2 regions of the Priestia sp. HNGD-A6 genome follow, and region 2 is predicted to be linked to the other one. Evidence: riboswitches for the same ligand, from Rfam matches in the RefSeq annotation. Region 2 holds a riboswitch; the other holds the start of a gene.
What was found. Region 2 has a riboswitch for preQ1 ahead of queC (7-cyano-7-deazaguanine synthase QueC). Riboswitches for the same ligand answer to the same signal wherever they lie in the genome.
Positions count from the first base shown of each region.

Region 1 (8,291 bases), 770 kb from region 2:
TACAACGTACTTACAGAAATGGCCGGTCAGCACAAAGATATGCTGATGGATATTGGGATTTATAATATGTCTCAAGGAAAAGAGGAAACTTTACTAGACAGCAGCAATGAAACGGCTATTCTTTTACTAGAAGGAAAGGTAAAGCTAGAGTGGGAAGGACATTCGAAAGAAATTCAGCGTGAGTCTCTTTTTGAAGAAGAGCCTTGGTGTTTGCACGTTTCGAAAAATGTGGAGGTTAAAATTACCGCGCTTGCCAATAGTGAAGTACTAGTTCAAAAAACGGATAATGAAAAAGAATTTTCATCAAAATTATATACGCCTGAAGACTGTCAAAATACAGTAGCTGGTGAAGGAGTATGGGAAGGTACCGCTCAGCGTGTCATTCGGACAATCTTTGATTATAATAACGCTCCTTATTCTAACCTTGTTATTGGAGAAGTTATTTCTTATCCAGGAAGATGGTCGAGCTATCCGCCTCATCATCATGATCAGCCTGAAGTATATTACTATCGTTTTGACAAGCCGCAAGGATTTGGCTGTGCAATGGTTGGAGAAGATGCATACCGTGTAGTTGATAATAGTTTTATTACAATTCCAGGTGAATTAGATCATCCTCAAGCAACGGCTCCCGGCTATGCGATGTACTTCTGCTGGATGATTCGCCATCTTGACAATAATCCATGGACAGACCGTATTATGGAAGAAGAGCATAAGTGGTTATTAGAGCCGGATGCAAAAATTTGGCCTGAAAAATAAATAAAACTCTTTATACGAAATGGGTTTCAAATGTTGAAAAACCTCGAATGAAAAATAATTATGCGTAAAATAATAGTTTATTTTTGTAAAATTTGTTTTTATATGTTAAAGTATAGCTTGTATTAATATTCAGGCGATGATATCGCTCTTTTTGGCAGATTCCTTTTTTAGGAGTCTCTTTTTTTCTAAACAGAAGCAAGAGATCGTATGTCAATCAAAAAAAAGGAGATAAGCGTAGCCGCTTATCTCCTTTTCTTTTTAGCATTATCTAACGCTAAGTTCTTTTTCACTACTTTTTCTAAAGCAACTTCCACGTGAACATTTTTTTCATCGATGTCATTCACAAGCACGACGGTTCCTTTTCGTCCCTTAATCTTTAAATCATCACCCGTAGAAGGAATGTTTTCCCTCAGCTGGCTTAATAGAAGCTTTCTGTTTTCAAAAAAGTGGACAGCCACCATTTTATCTCACCTAATTTCATATGATATGTGTGATACAAAGATGTGTATATGAAATCCTTCCTATACGTTATGTCGTCAGGGGTGGTTTTAGAACACGTTGAATAGACAATTGTTGCATCGATATATGAAATAAATAGGGTGGCATAGTTATAAATCTTCTATTCTTGGACATACTTATACTACTAATCTAAAAAGGGATGTGGATGAAAATGAAGGTGGCTATCGGATTAAGTGTATTTACGGTCGTTACAGGAGCAATTGCGTTAGGGTCAGTTTACTTTTTAGCAGGGATCTTTTCGTTTTTCTTAACGGTTTTTTCATAAAAAAATCCACCAAGAGGTGGATTTTTTTATTTAGCAGCGGCTTTTGTTTCATGAGGCGAATTGCCGATAAATCCAAATTTTCCGCCGACAACTTCTTTTACTTCGTGGATGACAATAAAAGAATTCGGGTCAATTTGCTGGATTTTCTTTTTAATTTTTAATAACTCGTTCTTTTTAATAACAACGTAGATAATGCGTTTATCTTTGTTGGCGTAGTAGCCATATCCATAAAAGATGGTAGCTGCATTTCCAAATTCACTGGTGATAACTTGCGCAATGTCTTTGTACTGATCAGACATAATCGTCATTGCTTTTTTGTTGTGGAAACCTTCGATAACAACATCGACGATTTTAGCACAAAGATAGACGAATATAAAAGTATAGAGGGTATTGTTGACGCCAATAGCAAAAACCGATGCTAAAATAATGACGCTGTCCATGTAGAACATGCTTTTCGAGATATTGTAGCCTTTTGTGTAGTTTAATAAGTAAGCTAAAAGAGTTGTGCCGCCGGTAGATCCATCCGCGATAAAAATGAGTGCCAGTCCTGTTCCCATTAGTAAAGCCCCGAATACAATTCCTAAAATCATGTCGTGAACGTGAAAAGGAATATAGCTGACTAGACCTAAGAAAACGGACGTCATGACAGCTCCTAGAATCGTATAGAGAATGGTTTTTTTAGTTAGAAATTTATAAGCTAAGGCAATGAATACAAGGTTCACAAGAAATGTGCTGATACTTGTAGGGATATGAAATAAATAATATAAAACAAGAGCAATACCAACCGTACTTCCGTCACCTAATTTATTTGGAATGACGAAAAAATCAATGGATGCAGCAACTAAAAGCGCTCCGGCAATAATTAAAATGATGTCTTTATAGATTGTTTTCAATATGCAAACCTCCCTGATCATTAGGATATTTTCACGTGGAATTTTGTTTTTACTAGTGTTTCACAAATGATAAAATAAAAAACGTCTTAGAAATTGTCTAGTTATAAAACTGATCAACTTCTAAGACGAAGAATTACGATACGTGTATAATGTCTTGAGTCTGCTTTTCTATGCTTCGATGTCACCGATTATATAAACCTCTGACCGCTATGTCAACGCTATGAGAGATGTTCAACTTTTCAAAAAATAGAAGGCGGTTTCCTATATAAAAAAAGAATCCTTTGCGACGGCGCAAAGGATTTTCAAATTTATTGGAATAGGGGGAATACGTTATTAGGATTACCATTTTCATAAATTAATATACCTTTATTTTTAAAAAAAATTTATTTGTTAATGACGATTGAAAGTTTGTAATTCACATGCTGATTTAGCTCTGTCAAAAAATCATTTAGTTCTTCATTTGAATGAAATTTGCATTCTAGTAAGTAGCAGCCATCGCCGCTAATTTTAAAGTTGTTGATAACGTACTTCTTCTGACTTTCTACAAATGTAAGGTAGGGGTGGTGATGAATGCTCTGCGTATAGATATTTAAAAATGCATGGACGGTGTAGCCAAGTTTTCGTTCATCAATGTTAATTGTATAGCCTTTGATAATGCCTTCATCTTCTAACTTTAATACTCTAGCAGAAGCGGCTTGTCCGGTTAAATGCACTTTTTCTCCTAATTCTTTCATCTTCATACGTCCATTTTTTGATAGCTCTTCTAGTATGCGCTTATCTGTATTATCTAACATCGCTACAAATCCTTTCGTATTTCAAATCAAAAGGGTTAACTACTTTATGTCACCTATGTATACGGATACGTCTTCTATTTTATACTAAAGAAAAGTAAGAAAAAAGAGCAGTCAATATGGAAGACATGAAAGCAGCAGTAGTTTGCAAACAGCTAGATTGACGAAAGCTTGAGCTTGCTGTATGATTCTTTGAGTGTTTACGTGGTTCGTAACCATCCCACGTTAAAAAACTAAGGAGAGAATAGTAAGATGAATATAAGAACACTTTGCGTCAACGGTCTTTTAGCAGCTATGTATATTGCTGTTAGCATGTTAATTCAGCCGTTTGGCTTCACCAATATCCAATTTCGTATATCAGAAATGTTCAATCATTTGATTGTATTTAATAAAAAGTACGTGTACGGCATTGTACTAGGGGTATTTCTGACGAATTTGTTTTTTTCACCAATGGTCGCTTATGATCTGGTGTTTGGGGTAGGACAATCTGTACTATCATTACTCATTACCATTTTTTCTATGCGCTACATTAAAAATATGTGGGCTCGTATGCTTATTAATACAATTGTGTTTACGTTTACGATGTTTATTATTGCGTTTGAACTGCACCTAGCATTTGATTTACCATTTTTCTTTACATGGTTAACAACAGCTGTTGGTGAGTTTGTGGTTATGCTTGTTGGAGCACCAATTATGGCGGCTATTAATAAACGTGTACAATTTAATAAGCTAGTTGGATAAAAAGATGCGGCTGTGAGATTTATCACAGCCGCATCTTTTTTTCTTTGTTATTCTATAAGTGTAGTGATAAACCCCTTATTATTGAAGAGCTTTTCACGCATGGACAAATTACCCATATCTAGCATGTAAAAAGAGCAGGCCGCTATTGCGTTCTGCTCTTTTTGCGTAAGGCAATAGCGAGTATTCAATTAGATTATTTTGAAAGAAGAAGTGACAAATCTCACAGCGCGTTCTTTTTTCTTTTGTTACGATATACATATAGTTGGCAAACTCCTTATCGAAAAGTTTTTCGTACAACAACACATTACCTATGCGTAGCAATTAAAAAAGCAGACCGCCAAGGTTTGCTTTTTTAATTGTGTATTTTTTACCGTTAAATAACTTTTTTGAGTTATAATTGTAAAATAATCTTTGTTACGAAAGAGGGGATTATTTTTTGAATAGAAAGTTAGGAATTTTTGTTTTATTAGCGTTAGCTATCTTATTTGCCGGGTGTTCAAAAGAAGAAGACAACGTTCCTTTAAGAGAACTAGAAAAGATCCATATTAACGTCATCAAAGAACAAAAGATGAAGCAAGGGATTTCGTATGAATTGGAATTCGTAAACAAGAGCGATTTGACCATCAAACAAAACGACGTATTTTTATCGTATCCACTAAAAATAAAAAACGGTTATTCTGAAAATAAATTTAAGGTGTTAGCAGAAGGCAATAAGTTAAATATTAAGCCAAAACAAAAGGTAAAGTTGACTGCATTTCTTCCTTATAAAGGAATTAATAAAGAAGCGTTAGCTATTGATGAGCCTGACGTAAAGTGCATAGGATATTGGAATAAGATCGATGACTACCATCAATTTTCTTTTGGAGGATCTTTGAAGCGAGAATAATACATGGATTTGTTAAATAATGGAACTTATGAAGCGTGAAATCGTATATAAATCAAGGGGGAGATTTTATTGAAGAGATATGGACTATTTATCATTAGTTTCATCGTTTTCTTGGGTAGCTTTCAACTGCTATCAGGAATGATTCTTACGCTCTTATATGTTCCAGAAAGTTCGACTATGTGGAGCTCAATCGAAGGATTATCAAGTAAAGTAACGTTTGGCAGTTATTCTGGTAGCTTTGCTTTTATGATTCCCGCTGTAGCAGCTACAGCCGCTTTTTTTATCTCTAAAAAATGGGTTAGGAAAAGTGTATAAGAAACTAATAGCGGTGGTGAATAAACAGTGAATGTAGACACGGATAGATTAGTTAGCTTCTTTATTTTATGGGGAACACCCGCTGCTTTTAGTATAATAGAGTACTTTAAACTGAGTAAGACTGAAAAACAAGAAGCTATACGAGACTTAACATCATTAAAATCGATTATAACAACAGGCTTTATATTGATTGGAGGAGTGATGGCGAGTTTAGGTAGAGTATTATCGCTGCTGCCTCTGCACATTATAGGTACTTTTATTTTAGTCATTGGTGGTATCGCGGGCGCTATTGAAGCATGGAAAACAGAAAAAAAGAGAGGTATTATTATTCTTGCTTTCATAGTATCTATGATTGCTTTTACATTTGTAATATAAATTCGGCATGTAACAAGAGCTGCTCATGACTTGAGCAGCTCTTGTTAGTTTCTTATTTATTGCGTCTCCAGCTGCTGGTCTTTTTTCTTTAACGTAAGAGCGAGCAGGAACGAAACGATAGCGAAAGCGATGGCTACATAATAGACGGTATGGACCCCGCTTGTCATACTTTTTATTTGTAACAGCGTTTTATTCGTTTCATTTGATTGTTGAATAAAGTGCTGAGAAGCCATTGTCATAATACTTGTATACAAAGCGGGTCCAATTGCGCCTGAAACTTGGTTAATCGTATTTGAAATGGCTGAACCGTGAGCGTGAAGCGGCTTAGGTACTTGATTTAAAGCAAGCGTCATTACGGGTCCTATGCTTAAACCTACGCCAATTGTAAAGGCAGCGTATAAAATAGCTGCAGTCATCGTAGTTGTTTCTCTTGAAATGGTAGTGAACAAACTTAAAATAAACGTTAAAAGAATTAAACTTGTTAAAAGCAGCGGTTTAAATCCAATTTTATCAAACAAACTTCCTCCGACCATAGCTGTTAGAGCCAGCGTTACTCCTCCTGGAAGCATAAGAAAACCTGATGGTAGCAACTCTATACTGATCAGTCAATCTAGACGTTTAGGTCTTGCATAGAAGTGGAGATTGACGTTAGTTTGACAGGTGTAAGCATTGCTTGAAATGTTAAGAATAAGATTACAAAGTATTTTGGATCTATACTTCTATTGCTGTTAAAAAAATATAGTCAAGTAATGAAATTAAAAGAAGACGAGAAGCGTATAGCATGTTACGATAGGGACGGTATAGAAATTGACACATATCGGTTTCTAATAGAAGAGACAAATTTTAAAATTTTTAAATGTAAGGTTGTGATTCACCTGAGACTGAATAAATTTATTAGCGAATCTGGCAAAGCGTCAAGACGCGGGGCAGATAAGTTAATTAGTGAAGGAAGAGTAACCGTTAATGGAAAGGTTGCAAAAATCGGAGATCAAGTTAAGCCTGGCGATGATATTCGAGTAAGTGGCCAACAGCTTCGGATTGCTCGAAATAATGTATATATTGCACTTAATAAACCAGTCGGCATTACAAGTACGAGTGAGAAAAAAGTAAAGGGAAACATCATTGACTTAGTCAATCACCCTTTGCGTATTCATCATGTCGGACGACTAGATAAGGATTCAGACGGCTTAATTTTACTTACAAATGACGGCGATATTATTAACGAAATTTTACGTGCAGAAAACAAGCATGAAAAAGAATATATTGTTGCAGTAGATAAGCCGATTACACCCGAGTTTATCAAAAACATGTCTGAGGGAGTAAAAATTTTAGGTACAAAAACGCTTCCTTGTAAAGTGACACAGCTGTCTAAGTACGAGTTTCAAATTATTTTAACACAGGGATTAAATCGTCAAATTCGCCGTATGTGTGAAGTGCTCGGATATGAAGTATATCGACTTCAGCGTACGCGTATTATGAATATTCACTTAAACAACTTGCCTGTTGGGCAATGGAGAGATTTAACGAAAAAAGAGCGTACGCAGCTATTCAAAGAATTAGACTATGAACCTAAAGAGTGGTAAATCAAAAGACACCAGCCTGTTAGACTGGTGTCTTTTTTTATTCGCATACAACTACTTGTCTAGAAAATACGCTTTTGCGCGCTACGCAGCGATCTGAAATAGAAAAGCCAGCTTCATGAATCATATGGTCAATCGTGTCTACTGTAATCACGACTACTTTATCCGCAAAGCGGCGAGCGTGTTTTAAAATAGAAAGCTGATCTTCAGGCGTCGCGTGGGTGTAGAGATTGTAAGGCATGTCGATGATCGCTACGTCATAGTGAGTGGTAACATCCGAAATCGGTCCGGTTTTGACATCACCCTTTAAGCCGAAATGCGCAATATTTTCACGAGATCCGTCGGTCACAAGTGGGTTGATATCGCGTCCTACAATATCAATGCCCATTGAAAGAGCTTCTACGAGGACTGTACCAATACCACAGCATGGATCAATCGCTTTGATTCCTTCAGGCTTTGGAACGGCAATGTTAGCTACAGCTCTTGCAAGGCGGGTACTGAGTGCCGTAGAGTATTCACGCGGTTTCTTCAAATGATGCAGCCATACAGCTTCGCTTTTTTGATATTTTCCAAAATACCAGCGTCCTTCAAATGGAACAATTCCAAACAAATGGTCAGGGTTATGCAAGTCTGCTTCTGCTACAAAATGCCAACCCACATCACGTTCAATCGCACGCTGACCTTTATAGCTTATTTTTTGATCTTTTTCTAAGTCATTAATTTTCATAAAAATGAGTTTAAATGTTTGATCTCCAAGGTCAATATCTTCTACTTGTTTGCAAATATCTGCAAGGTCATCTGATTCATACATAATATCTAATCGCTCTTTGATAAAAGGGCTTCTGCTTGGATCAAGTTTAACGGCGCTTCTTATGATAGGTTTCTCAGTTTCAATTTCAAAAAGAGAGCGTCTCTCTAATTGACATAGTGAGAGTTCCTCTTCGCTGCATGCGTATGTGTAGATATACTGAGGCAGCTGCGTATGGTTATTCAATATCGTATCATCCTTTATCGTATCTAATTATCCTTCTTCTCAAACAATAGCGAGAAAAGAAGAGAAAAGCAACGAATTTAAATATATTTGGCTGTGAATACTAAATTGAAGCGCTACATAGTCCACTTATTTGACAAAACATGCTAAAATAACTGATGATAACCTGCATGTGCTGC
Region 1 is NZ_CP138621.1:2,285,721-2,294,011, reverse strand. It holds gene SCI76_RS11560 (5-deoxy-glucuronate isomerase) at 1-756, shown strand, start outside; gene SCI76_RS11555 (hypothetical protein) at 999-1,217, opposite strand; gene SCI76_RS11550 (YitT family protein) at 1,567-2,433, opposite strand; gene SCI76_RS11545 (Lrp/AsnC family transcriptional regulator) at 2,817-3,227, opposite strand; PreQ1 riboswitch class I at 3,423-3,467, shown strand; gene SCI76_RS11540 (QueT transporter family protein) at 3,477-3,965, shown strand; gene SCI76_RS11535 (hypothetical protein) at 4,402-4,851, shown strand; gene SCI76_RS11530 (hypothetical protein) at 4,921-5,166, shown strand; gene SCI76_RS11525 (hypothetical protein) at 5,194-5,541, shown strand; gene SCI76_RS11520 (MFS transporter) at 5,598-6,131, opposite strand; gene rluF (23S rRNA pseudouridine(2604) synthase RluF) at 6,408-7,124, shown strand; gene SCI76_RS11510 (TRM11 family methyltransferase) at 7,162-8,115, opposite strand.
Region 1: linked by a shared signal. The riboswitch ahead of SCI76_RS11540 (QueT transporter family protein) and the one ahead of queC (7-cyano-7-deazaguanine synthase QueC) in region 2 are both predicted to bind preQ1.

Region 2 (8,291 bases):
CCGAGCTGAAAGTGATGATGTAAATAAAGAAAAATTGAATTTATTATCGCCTTATTCAAATAAAGTAGATGTATATAGCATTACGTATCCTAGTGATAATTTAAAGATAAAAGGGTTTTTAGTACAGCCTAAAGACATTGCAGACAAACATTATCCGCTTTTAGTATATAATCGCGGAGGAAATCGCGAACATGGCATGATTCGCGCAAAAACACTTCAGTATTTGTCATACTGGGCAAGTAAAGGCTACGTCGTTGTTGCGACTCAATACAGGGGAAATGGCGGAAGTGAAGGAACAGAGACGTACGGCGGTAAAGATATTGACGACGTATTAAATCTTATTAAATGGGGAGAACAGCTTCCTTATGTAAATCACCAGCAAAAGGTAGCGCTAGGATATTCACGCGGCGGTATGATGACGTATTTAACGATGAAAAACGGCGTTAAATTTGATGCTGTTGTCGTACAATCAGGTATTACAGACATGTTTCAATTCTACGACCAAAGAGGGCCTGAAATGAAACAAGTGCTGCGGACAATTGTAGGAGATCCGGCGCAGTATCCAGAGAGGTATAAAAGTCGTTCTGTTGTCTACTGGAGCGATAAAGTAAATTCACCTCTTTTGATTTTACAGGGCGATCATGATCGTAAAGTTCACCACACTCAGGCTGAAAAACTTGTGAAACAGCTAGATGAGCAGGGAAAAGAATACAAATATGTACTGTACAAAAATGGAGACCATCCGCTAACTGCTTATTATGATCAATACAACGCGGAAATTGATAAATGGTTTAAAATACATTTAGCTAAGCAGTAAAGAAATTGGAAGCAGTTTTGATGAATGGAAATAAGCAGCTTGTTTTATCCTACTACATGTAAGCATATAAAAAGGGGATGAAGCAAAATGACTCAGTCTAAAAGTCAAAAAGAGCGTCAGTGGAACGTACGAAAGCAATCACAAAACCCATCGCATGGAAAAGTAAAGTCTTTTGAAGAACTATCAGAAGAAATCACGCCTAAACGTAAATAAGCTAACCATCATATAAAAGAAGACACAAAAAAGGAGAGCTGAAGCTCTCCTTTTTCTATATTTGTTTATGGATTTGTAGACCACATGCCCGCAGATTTGATAAAAATACGCGGATGCAGCTTTAATTGTGCTACCATAATTTCTGCTAGGTCTTCAGGCTGCATCACTTTATCAGGATTGCCATCCGTTAAGTTTTCTTTATATGCTAATTCCGTTGCTACTGTACTTGGTGTTAGAGCTGTTACACGAATATTGTGTTTGCGCACTTCTAGCGCTAAAGATTCAGTTAAGCCAAGCACGCCAAATTTTGAAGCGCTGTAAGCACTTGTAACGGGAGCGCCTTTTTGACCAGCAGTGGATGAAATATTGATGATGTCTCCACCATTTTTTTCGATTAATTGAGGTAGAACGGCGCGCGTTACGTAGTAAACGCCCATTAAATTCACATCAATGATTTGTTTCCACTCAGCTGGGTCTAGCTCTAAAAAGCCTCCGAATTTACCGATTCCCGCATTGTTGATTAAGATATCCGTTGCCCCTAATTTTGTATGTAGATGCTCAACTGCTGCGTTTACTTCTTCCATAGAAGAAACGTCTGCTGTTGCATAAGCAACTTGTACATCAAATGCTTCCAGTTCAGAAGCAACAGCCTTTAAATCTGCCTCTGTACGAGCAATTAAACCGATATTTACGCCTTCTTTTGCTAATTCAATTGCAGTTGAACGACCAATGCCTTTTCCTGCTCCTGTAATAAGAGCTACTTTGCCTTTAAGTGATTGTGCCATGTATAGACTCCTTTCAATGTTCCGTATAAACATTCTTCATAATAACGAAGAATTATCCATTACTATCCTATAGAAATGCACAAATGATGTCAAAAATAAAGATTATTAAAATGGCTTCAAGTATAAATTTCCTTTTCATACAAAAACTATAGAGACTAAAAAGAAGAAATTCCGTTTCTTTTCGTTCAATGTAGTGGAGGATGAACAATGCGTATTAAAAAACTGTCGGAGTTAACGAATAAATCCAAACAGCGGAAAGAAAAAGCTGGTGAATCGAAGGACTCTAAGGCAACTAGTGCTTCTTCCACTGAGGAAGAGCAGAAATTGTCGGAGAGAGTGGGAGATAATATATTCCACATGAAAAAAGCATTAGGACAGAGCACGGACTTAGTGACAAGAGAGTTTCGAATTTCAATTGAAGAAAAATTCACTTTAGGTGTTGCTTACATCGACGGATTGGTAAATAAAGATGAAGTTGAACACTATGCGCTGGACTCCATTATGCATTATCACGATGAGCATTTAACTCATGATGACGGTGTCGTTAATATGTACGAGTTGATTAAAAGCTATAGTTTGGCGGCCGGTGAAATTATGGAAGCCAAAACATTGGATGATGCTCTTCTTCATGTTTTATCAGGAGATACCGTGCTGTTTTTAGAAGGGTATCAAACGTGTATTGTGGCAAGTACAAGAGGGTGGAGAGACAGGGCTGTTTCTGAACCACAATCTCAGACCGTTGTAAGAGGACCTCGAGACAGTTTTACAGAAACACTGCGAACGAATACCGCATTGATTCGGCGCCGAATAAAATCTCCAAAACTTTGGATTGAATCTCAGCAAATAGGAGAGTTTACAAAAACGGATATTGCGCTCGTTTATATAGACGGCATTGCGGATGAACAGGTCATTCAAGAGGTAAAAGAGCGTCTTTCTAAAATTGATATAGACGGTATTTTGGAGAGCGGATATATCGAAGAGTTGATTCAAGATGAAGATTATACACCTTTTCCTACTATGCATAACACGGAGCGTCCAGACTCCGTGGCAGCAGGTCTTTTAGAGGGGCGGATAGCCATTTTAGTAGACGGTACACCTTTTGTATTGATGGTTCCTGCTCTATTTATTCAATTTTTTCAGGCGGCCGAAGATTATTACCAGCGCGCAGATATTAGTACATTGATTCGCTTAATGCGCTACATGGCATTTTTCTTAGCCCTTTTAACACCTTCTGCTTATATTGCTTTAACTACTTTTCATCAAGAGATGCTTCCTTTTGCTTTGTTAATTAGTATTGCAGCTCAAAGGGAAGGTGTGCCTTTTCCAGCTATTATTGAAGCGTTTATTATGGAAATCACGTTTGAAATTTTGCGAGAAGCGGGAGTCCGATTGCCTCGGGCAGTAGGTTCAGCTATTTCAATCGTGGGAGCACTCGTTTTAGGAGAAGCCGCCGTACAAGCTGGATTAGTATCGCCTGCAATGGTTATCGTTGTATCCATCACCGCTATTAGTAACTTTGTTTCACCGGTGTATGATATGGCCATTGCAGTAAGGATGCTGCGCTTTATTTTAATGGTTTTAGCAGCTACTTTTGGCTTGTTCGGTATTATCCTCGGGCTAATTTTAATGATTTTACATTTATGCAGCTTAAGGTCATTTGGAGTCCCTTATATGACACCTATGGCTCCCTTTGTGAAGCGTGATCAAAAGGATGTTCTAATTAGACGTTCGATCAAAAAAATGAAAACAAGGCCAAAGCTTATTAACGAGAAGAATATCTCACGTCAAAAGACGCAAAAAAACTAAACTGCGCAAAGGTGGCCGGTTACTATGAAAACATTTCTGATGTTATGTATCTGTTCATTGCTGTTAAGCGGCTGCTGGAGCAGTCGAGAGTTGAATGAGCTAGCCATTACGGTTGCTGTCGGAATTGATAAAGCAGAAGATGGCATTATTGTTACAGTTCAGCTGATTAACCCTGGTGATATTCAGGCCAAAACCCCTACAAACGGGCCTTCTGTTACCACATTCTCTATTAAGGCTTCGTCTGTAATGGAAGGGTTAAGAAAAATAACGACAAAATCCCCGCGGAAAATTTATCTTTCTCATTTACGAATGCTAGTCATTAGCGAAAGCATGGCGGAAGAGGGTATTGCTGAAGTGCTTGATTTCTTTGCTCGGGATCATGAAGTGCGTACCGATTATTTTGTTGTTGTTGCTAAAAACACGAAAGCATCGAGCGTTCTGAACGTATTAACAACAATTGAAAAAATACCAGCTAACCATATGTTTGCTTCATTAGACGTCTCTCAGCGTATTTGGGCACCTACTAGAGGCGTAAAGTTAAATGAACTGATCAGTAACTTAACGAGCGAAGGAAAGCAGGCGGTGTTATCGGGAGTATTGGTCAAAGGCGACGTGAAAAAGGCAGGAGATATGTCGAGCATTTCCCGGACCAATCTGTCCACCCTGCTCAATTTTAAAGGATTAGGCGTCTTTCAAAATGATAAGCTGATCGGCTGGTTCAATGAAGACGAAAGTAAAGGATATAACTATATTACAGGAAATGTAAAAAGTACGTTAATTGTTATTCCATGCGAAGGAAAAGAAAAACAGCACGATATCATCGGAGTAGAAATGCTTCGAACGAACGTGAAGGTAACGGCTTCTATGAAAAACCATAAGCCTCATATTCACGTGGATTTAAAAGGTGAAGCAAACGTGGCAGATGTAGAGTGTCAAGTAAACTTACAGGATCCAGCTGTAATCAATATGCTCGAACGAAAAACAGCAGCGGACGTAAAAGAAAAAATGAATGACGCAGTGGAAAAAGCTCAAAAAGATTATAAAAGTGATATCTTCGGTTTTGGAGAAACGTTTTACAGACAAGATGTAAAGAGATGGTACAAAATGAAAAGAGACTGGAACAGAATTTACGCAGAAGATTTAACCGTCGATTTAGATGCCAAAGTTCAAATCCGTCGCTTAGGCACGTTAAATAACTCATATATGAAGCAAATGAAGCATTAAGGAGAAAGAAAATGGAGGGATTTATCGCCTTACTGGTACTTCTTGCTTTTTTGACTAAAAAAATTATGATTAACTTCCGAAAGGAAAAGTATTACCGTGAAATCGTTGTCTATCTTTGTCTTATAGGTATGGGTTTATTCTTTTGGGGAGCCATTACACTCCGTAAAGAAGTACCTACGCCTCTGTACTTTTTAGAGGAACTCATTAAGCCTCTTACTAAAACCGTTCATCATCTGTTATTTACGTAAGCATGTAGGAGAGAAGGGGTGTATGATGCAAATAAAAGAATTTATTACTCCGAAACAACTTCTTTTTCTCATTTATTTTTTTTGTATCGGAAGCGCTATTTTGGCAGTTCCGGCTACGTTATTAGAAACGAATAGACAAAATGCCTGGGTATGTAGTGTGCTTGCTATTGGCTTTGCCCTTTTAATTGTTGCGGTGCTGTTATGGCTGATGCACCGTTACCCTCAGCAAACGTTCATTGAAATAGCTAAAAAAGCGCTAGGTCCTTACGCCGGAGCGTGTATGTCTCTTATTTACATTTTTTTTATGTTCATTCAATCTACGTTTTCCCTTCGAGATATCAGTACATTTATGACGACGCAAATTGTCCCTGAAACGCTGCCTACGTGGATTCATGCTCTTGTGATTTTAGCGGTTATATACGGAGGGTATTTAGGCATTGAAGTGATAGCGAGAACCGCGGAAATCTTTTTACCGTGGATCGTCGTCCCTTTTTTATTGTTAATTTCGTTAAATATTCCTCAGATGAAACTGGATCGTCTTTACCCTTTGTTTGAATTCCGCATGGATGATTTAGTGTTAGGAACCACGTATTTCTTAGGAAATCCGTTTATGGAATTGATTTTTGTGCTAATGATTACGCCTCATATAAAAGGTGGCAAAAAGGTAAAAAGAATGATTGTTATCGGCACTGTGGCATCGGGCTTGACGATTACGATTGCAGTTGCGGCTTGTATATTAGCTCTTGGCGCGAATATTGCATCAATGCACAGCTACCCAGTTTATTTATTAGGAAAAATGATTTCGTTAGGTGCAACGATACAGCATGTTGAAGTATTAGTAGCTATTATTTGGATGTTATCTATCTTTTTTAAAGTTCTCATTGTGTTCTATGCTATTCAGTTAAGTATCGCTCAATTATGTAATTTACGGGTGCGCAATTTTTTGAGCTTTCCTTTAGGTCTAATCATTACAGGCGTGGCGTATTACATTATTCCAAATACAGCATACTTCAATTATTTTGAAAAATATTACTGGCCGTTTTATTTATTTGTACTAAGCGTCTGTTTTCCGTTGTTATTTATTGCGCTTTCTTATATAAAGAGAAATAAGACAGCTAAAGGTGATAGAAGCCAACAAACATAGCATTATTTATACGTATGTGGTATAGTATACGATGACAATTCAAGAAGAAACGCCGTACACGTTTGTATATGTACGGGAGAGGTTCGAAAACTCCCTCTATAAAAAACTAAGATCATCGTTGATGACAAAAGACACGGTTTTAGCGTGTCTTCTTTCACGTGCTTTTCTATCAACACGTCTTTTTGACGTGTATGCTGGCGAGGACGTGTATCTTAGTTGCTTTTTAGGGAGATTGCTGGAAAAGAGCAGTCTCTTTTTTGTGTTATAAAATTAGTCACAAAGGGAACGAACGGTTCAATAAAGTTTCTTCTTCTTTTGATTTCAATCAAAAAGGAGACGAACAATAATGATGAAAAATGAAAAAGCTATTGTTGTATTTAGCGGAGGTCAAGATAGTACAACATGTCTATTTTGGGCTTTGAAAAACTTTAAAGAAGTAGAAACGGTTACTTTTCAATACGGTCAGCGTCATAGTCAAGAGATAGAGGTAGCAAAAGCTATCGCAGCTGATTTAGGTGTGAAGCATACCGTCCTAGATATGTCACTTTTAAATCAATTAGCACCAAATGCCTTAACGCGAGATGATATTGAAATTGAGCAAAAAGAAGGAGAGTTGCCTACAACGTTTGTGGATGGCCGCAATCTGTTATTTTTATCATTTGCTGCCGTACTGGCTAAAAACAGCGGAGGCCGTCATATCGTAACAGGCGTTTGTGAAACTGATTTTTCGGGATATCCAGACTGTCGAGACGTATTTGTGAAATCGTTAAACGTCACGCTTAATTTATCAATGGACTTCGAGTTTGTGATTCATACGCCGCTTATGTGGATTGATAAAGCAGAAACGTGGGCGTTAGCGGATGAGCTAGGAGCGCTTGAATATGTGCGTGAAAAAACATTAACGTGCTACAACGGTATTGTTGCTGATGGGTGCGGAGAATGTCCCGCATGTCAACTGCGAAAACGCGGGTTAGATCAATACTTGCAAACAAAAGAAGGAGGAGAAAAATAATGCTGCAACAAATGTATCCTCAAGTCTTTCATGACTATGAATATGAATTGAACAAAGATATGCAGTTTGCTGCGGCACATTTTGTTCCTCATACAGAAGCAGGAAAATGCCGTCAAGTCCATGGACATACGTATTTTGTAAATTTAACTGTTGCCGGAGATACATTAGACGAAGCGGGCTTTTTAGTAAACTTTGCGCTATTGAAAAAAATTGTTTCTGGTCAATTTGATCATACATTATTGAACGATCATTCTATCTTTAACGAAGAAAATCCAAATGATTTTCCTACAACTGAAGTTGTTGCTCGTAAAATTTATGAGTTGGTTCAAGAATATCTAGACACACTACCAAATAAGCCTTCTTGCGTACAAGTATTCGTGCGGGAAACGCCGACAAGTTACGTAGTTTACCGCCCAAAGAAGGTGAAAAAACGTGGCTAATACAATTCCAGTACTTGAAATATTCGGTCCAACGATTCAAGGGGAAGGAATGGTTGTAGGACGTAAGACGATGTTTGTTCGTACCGCAGGCTGTGATTATTCCTGCAGCTGGTGTGATTCAGCTTTTACATGGGATGGATCAGCTAAAAACGATATTCGTCAGCTAACAGCAGAACAAATTTGGACGGAGCTTAAAGAAATTGGAGGAGAGTGCTTTGATCACGTCACCATTTCTGGAGGAAACCCTGCGCTTATCAAGGCGATTGGTTCACTTGTAGAGCTTTTGCACAGTCATGGGGTAAAAGCAGCTCTTGAAACACAGGGAAGCCGTTATCAGGATTGGTTCCTAAAGATCGATGATTTAACGATTTCTCCTAAGCCTCCAAGTTCATTAATGACAACAAATTTCTCCGTATTAGACGATATTATAGAGACATTAATAAAGGAAAAACGCATGGCGCACATAAGCATAAAAGTCGTTGTATTTAATGATGAGGACTTTGAGTATGCAGCGTCTGTTCATGAACGTTATCCTGAGGTTCCATTTTTTGTTCAAGTAGGCAACGAGGACTTAACGACAATCGATAATGCGTCGTTAACAC
Region 2 is NZ_CP138621.1:1,514,256-1,522,546, reverse strand. It holds gene SCI76_RS07770 (S9 family peptidase) at 1-817, shown strand, start outside; gene SCI76_RS07765 (DUF6254 family protein) at 905-1,030, shown strand; gene SCI76_RS07760 (3-ketoacyl-ACP reductase) at 1,096-1,815, opposite strand; gene SCI76_RS07755 (spore germination protein) at 2,023-3,621, shown strand; gene SCI76_RS07750 (Ger(x)C family spore germination protein) at 3,646-4,845, shown strand; gene SCI76_RS07745 (hypothetical protein) at 4,857-5,093, shown strand; gene SCI76_RS07740 (endospore germination permease) at 5,116-6,237, shown strand; PreQ1 riboswitch class I at 6,310-6,353, shown strand; gene queC (7-cyano-7-deazaguanine synthase QueC) at 6,584-7,249, shown strand; gene queD (6-carboxytetrahydropterin synthase QueD) at 7,249-7,689, shown strand; gene queE (7-carboxy-7-deazaguanine synthase QueE) at 7,682-8,291, shown strand, end outside.